Regions from separate parts of the Bacillus sp. ISL-75 genome, predicted to be linked through region 1. Evidence: a T-box and tRNA genes for the amino acid it is inferred to sense, from the RefSeq annotation. Region 1 holds a T-box; the other holds one or more tRNA genes.
The links. A T-box is a leader RNA that pairs with one kind of tRNA and senses whether it is charged. The one in region 1 lies ahead of thrS (threonine--tRNA ligase), so its partner is inferred to be a tRNA-Thr.
Positions count from the first base shown of each region.

Region 2: it encodes a tRNA-Thr, which carries the amino acid that the T-box ahead of thrS (threonine--tRNA ligase) is inferred to sense. The anticodon was not compared.

Region 1 is NZ_JAGGQX010000019.1:58,969-61,430, reverse strand. It holds gene thrS (threonine--tRNA ligase) at 1-1,341, opposite strand, end outside; T-box leader at 1,428-1,675, opposite strand; gene ytxC (sporulation protein YtxC) at 1,772-2,462, opposite strand, start outside.
Region 2 is NZ_JAGGQX010000044.1:23-2,484, reverse strand. It holds tRNA gene J7E63_RS18020 (tRNA-Leu) at 474-555, opposite strand; tRNA gene J7E63_RS18015 (tRNA-Leu) at 583-668, opposite strand; tRNA gene J7E63_RS18010 (tRNA-Cys) at 713-786, opposite strand; tRNA gene J7E63_RS18005 (tRNA-Gly) at 796-870, opposite strand; tRNA gene J7E63_RS18000 (tRNA-Gln) at 875-949, opposite strand; tRNA gene J7E63_RS17995 (tRNA-His) at 968-1,043, opposite strand; tRNA gene J7E63_RS17990 (tRNA-Trp) at 1,055-1,128, opposite strand; tRNA gene J7E63_RS17985 (tRNA-Tyr) at 1,134-1,218, opposite strand; tRNA gene J7E63_RS17980 (tRNA-Thr) at 1,245-1,320, opposite strand; tRNA gene J7E63_RS17975 (tRNA-Phe) at 1,489-1,564, opposite strand; tRNA gene J7E63_RS17970 (tRNA-Asp) at 1,587-1,663, opposite strand; tRNA gene J7E63_RS17965 (tRNA-Met) at 1,666-1,739, opposite strand; tRNA gene J7E63_RS17960 (tRNA-Val) at 1,780-1,855, opposite strand; tRNA gene J7E63_RS17955 (tRNA-Glu) at 1,865-1,939, opposite strand; tRNA gene J7E63_RS17950 (tRNA-Ser) at 1,959-2,050, opposite strand; tRNA gene J7E63_RS17945 (tRNA-Asn) at 2,055-2,129, opposite strand; rRNA gene rrf (5S ribosomal RNA) at 2,285-2,401, opposite strand.

The DNA of each region.
Region 1 (2,462 bases):
CGATTGTGCTTTTTCCCACATCGCGTCATCGTCAAAATACTTTTCAGTATCTTGCGGGTCACGGTAAGATAAACGGAAGGAATAGTCATTAATATCAAAGTCTTTATAGACCGCTAAGATTAGGTTAACAACCCGTTTGAATTCATCTTTAATTTGGTCAGGACGAACAAAAATATGTGCATCATTTAAAGTCATTCCACGAACACGCTGTAGTCCTGAAAGGGCACCAGACATTTCATAGCGATGCATTGTTCCAAGTTCGGCAATTCGGATTGGAAGTTCACGATAGCTGTGAATGCTGTTCTTGTACACCATCATATGATGTGGACAGTTCATTGGACGAAGAACCAATTGTTCATTGTCCATTTCCATGATCGGGAACATATCTTCCTGGTAATGATCCCAGTGACCTGAAGTCTTATATAAATCAACACTGCCCATGACCGGAGTGTACACATGGTCATAACCCAGACGTTGTTCTTTATCAACAATATAACGTTCAACCACACGACGAATTGTTGCGCCTTTCGGAAGCCATAACGGTAATCCCTGTCCTACCAATTGGTTACTAGTGAAAAGGTTTAACTCTTTTCCAATTTTACGGTGGTCACGTTCTTTCGCTTCTTCAAGCAAGCGAAGATGCTCAGCTAAATCCTCTTTCTTAAAAAAGGCTGTTCCGTAAATACGCTGTAACATTTTATTTTTGCTGTCACCGCGCCAGTATGCACCCGCAATGCTTAACAATTTAAATTCTTTAATTTTTCCTGTCGATGGAACATGGACACCACGGCAAAGGTCAAAAAAGTCACCTTGCTCATAGATTGTCACTGTTTCCTCATCAGGAATCGCCTCGATTAGTTCCAGCTTGTAAGGGTCACCCGCTTCTTTAAATAGCTGAACAGCATCCGCACGGCTTACTTCCTTGCGAACAATTTCAATATTTTCATTGACGATTTTCGCCATTTCTTTTTCAATCCTTGGCAGATCTTCTGGAGTTAATGATTCCTCAAGGTCCATATCATAATAAAAACCACCCTCAATAACAGGACCTACTCCTAAATTCACCCCAGGATAAAGCCTTTTAACAGCCTGTGCCATTAAGTGTGCTGTACTGTGCCGTAAAACCTCTAATGCGTCTACGGAATCAGGGACGACGATTTCTATTGAACCGTCTTCATTAATTGGACGGCGAAGATCATAAAGTTGACCGTTCCATTTACCGGCAATCGCTTTTTTCTTTAGGCCGGGGCTGATGGAAGCGGCGATATCTTCCGTTGTTGTTCCACGTGGGAACTCCTTTACTGCCCCATCTGGAAACGAAATCTTAACAACGTCTGACATGGTAATTCCTCCTTTGTAATGAAGCGTCTTCGGGTCATTTTTACCCAGAAAATTCGCTTTTGAAAAATAAAAAAACCCGTCCCTGGAATAGGGACGAGTTTTGATAAACACGTGGTTCCACCCAATTTTTCATTTTCGAATGACACACATTGAAAATGACTTTGGTCAGTTAACGGCTGTGGCCGTCAACAATTACTGACTTCATGGAAACATGAAGTGTTCACTGCTGAAGTTTAAAGGTGGTAAGTATTATTTTCGTGTTAGGAGGCTTTCAGCCCTGTCCTCCCTCTCTAGAAACCGTAAAAAATACTGTTATCCTTATCATTACTTTTGCTATGAATATTCTATGTACGTTATTATAATGACTAATTCCCTAAAAATCAAGGGACATCAACCTACAAAAACAAATTATTACAAAAATTCCTGTATCTCAAGCATGGTTCTCCGAAGAATTATTATCTGCCGCCCATTTTTTAACTTCACGGAGGGACGCAAACGATTTCACAGTTACTCTTTCTTCAAAGATGTTTTTGATTGTGCGAACTAAGGGTTCTTCTGGGTCTTTTGTATACAGAAAAATAGTTGTAGGCGCAAGCGATAAAAGTGGTGCAATGGAAGCAGAATCGACATAAACAGGATGATTAACAAGTAACTTTCGGTCAATCAATCTAATTAATTCAGCTCTTTTCATCTCTACAAACTGGTCGTTATAAAAAGTAATTTCCTCGTCAAACAATAAATGAAGAACGTCCATTTTTGGTTCCCTGTTCAGTAAAAAGTCCCTGAGCATTTGCACAAACATTTGATACTCCTGCTCCATTTTATATTCATCAATGGCAATCTCAACATAACCTTCCAGTAACTGGAGGTATGGCCGCAAACGAAATTTATGGAAGGAGTCAAACGAAAAAGAAATATCATCCTGAAAGATATACTCGATGGCTGCTCTAATATTAGGCTCTTCATTTGAATCCTTCAAAAAGACAATCAGATCTTCTCTTTGACCTTCAAGAATGGAATAGATAATTTCCATTATTTGTTGTTGTTCTTCTAGATCCTCATAAAAATAACGGTTTTTTAATATTTCCCTGAACCAATCGTCACGTTTTATGTTCGTAATA
Region 2 (2,462 bases), on a different contig from region 1:
CTGACCTTTTCTATATTACACACTATTTTTAGTATCGTCAAGGGAAAAATGCAAATTTTGTCGAATTTATTTAAGAGTGGTGCATTATTTTGGGAAAGAAACAAGAATTTTAGTTTGACAGTCTTCATAAAAGATTATGGAGATTATGGATTATACCATTAGTGTGTTTTCGTCAATAATGATGTAATTATAAAGGAGATGCTCATTAAAATTGATATTTTGTGTAAAATTACACTTAATTATCTGGAATTTTTTGATTGATTTAACGATTTACTATTCAATGGGCGAATTTTTGAGTTTTATGAGCGAATCTTGGTTTTTAATGTGCGAATTTCGAACTTTTATGGGCGATTCTAGTGTTTTTATGGGCGAATTTTATGAGCAACAATCTTTTAGAAAAGAACAAAATAAAATTTAGTCAAAAAAAAGTTGCTCATATTTTTATGAGCAACTTTCTTATTAAAACAAATTGATACCGGTGATCGGGGTCGAACCGATACTCCTCACGGAACACGATTTTGAGTCGTGCGCGTCTGCCAATTCCGCCACACCGGCGCGTATAAAATTGTTTTGATAAAGCAATGCCGAGGACCGGAATCGAACCGGTACGGTAGTCACCTACCGCAGGATTTTAAGTCCTGTGCGTCTGCCAGTTCCGCCACCCCGGCAAAATCTAATTACCTGTTTTAATCCATACCTAGCAAATGTTTTATGGAGGCGGCAACCGGATTCGAACCGGTGGTAAAGGTTTTGCAGACCTCTGCCTTACCACTTGGCTATGCCGCCATATACATTTGGAGCGGAAGACGGGATTCGAACCCGCGACCCCCACCTTGGCAAGGTGATGTTCTACCACTGAACTACTTCCGCAAATTGGCTGGGCTAGCTGGATTTGAACCAACGCATGTCGCAGTCAAAGTGCGATGCCTTACCGCTTGGCTATAGCCCAATGTTTTAATTAATATTATGGGGCGACTGATGGGAATCGAACCCACGAATGCCTGAACCACAATCAGGTGCGTTAACCACTTCGCCACAATCGCCACAATATAATTGGCAGGGGTAGTAGGAATTGAACCCACACCAAAGGTTTTGGAGACCTTCGTTCTACCTTTAAACTATACCCCTATAAATGGTGGAGGGGGACGGATTCGAACCGCCGAACCCGGAGGGAGCGGATTTACAGTCCGCCGCGTTTAGCCACTTCGCTACCCCTCCACATATTATATTCACTGAGTAATTTCTGGTGCCGGCGAGAGGACTTGAACCCCCAACCTACTGATTACAAGTCAGTTGCTCTACCAATTGAGCTACCCCGGCGTAAAGTTTGGTATATTATTTGATTTATCCACGCTGTCCTAGTTATCGTCATCCTGACCTCAGGAAGTTTATACAAGCAGCAACTCGGTCAGTATGCTGAAGATAATTCAGGAAGCATATTCGGTCGTGCTCTACCAATTGAGCTACCCGGCAAGTTTTTAATATAAATGGTGGCTCAGGACGGAATCGAACCGCCGACACAAGGATTTTCAGTCCTTTGCTCTACCGACTGAGCTACTGAGCCATAATAGTTTGCCAAATGAAAATGGCGGTCTGGACGGGACTCGAACCCGCGACCTCCTGCGTGACAGGCAGGCATTCTAACCAACTGAACTACCAGACCAATTGCGGGGACAGGATTTGAACCTGCGACCTTCGGGTTATGAGCCCGACGAGCTACCGGACTGCTCCCCCCCGCGACAATAATAATAATAATAATAATAATCTAATTTGAAAATATGGTGGAGGATGACGGGCTCGAACCGCCGACCCTCTGCTTGTAAGGCAGATGCTCTCCCAGCTGAGCTAATCCTCCACAAATCAATGGTGACCCCTACGGGACTCGAACCCGTGTTACCTCCGTGAAAGGGAGGTGTCTTAACCGCTTGACCAAGGGGCCATATCTTTTAAAGAAATTATGGCGGAGAGCAAGGGATTTGAACCCTTGAGACAGGGTTACCCGCCTACACGATTTCCAATCGTGCTCCTTCGGCCACTCGGACAGCTCTCCATAATGGCTCCGCAGGTAGGACTCGAACCTACGACCGATCGGTTAACAGCCGATAGCTCTACCACTGAGCTACTGCGGAATAATTAAAATTGTTACCTAATTCTAGCTATGTTACAACCATGTCCCCGCCTCAGTAAGTAACGCAAGAAGCGACTCGGCGTGTACAACTCGCAGCATATTCATGAAGCTTTGCTCGTCTCTACCACTGAGCTACTGCGGAATAATAGTATTACAGCCTGGCAACGTCCTACTCTCACAGGGACGCGTGTCCCAACTACCATCGGCGCTGAGAAGCTTAACTTCCGTGTTCGGTATGGGAACGGGTGTGACCTTCTCGCCATAATTGCCAGACCATTTATTCGACACTATTTTATTATAATGTCTTTTTCATATTTTTCAAGAGGAAAATTAT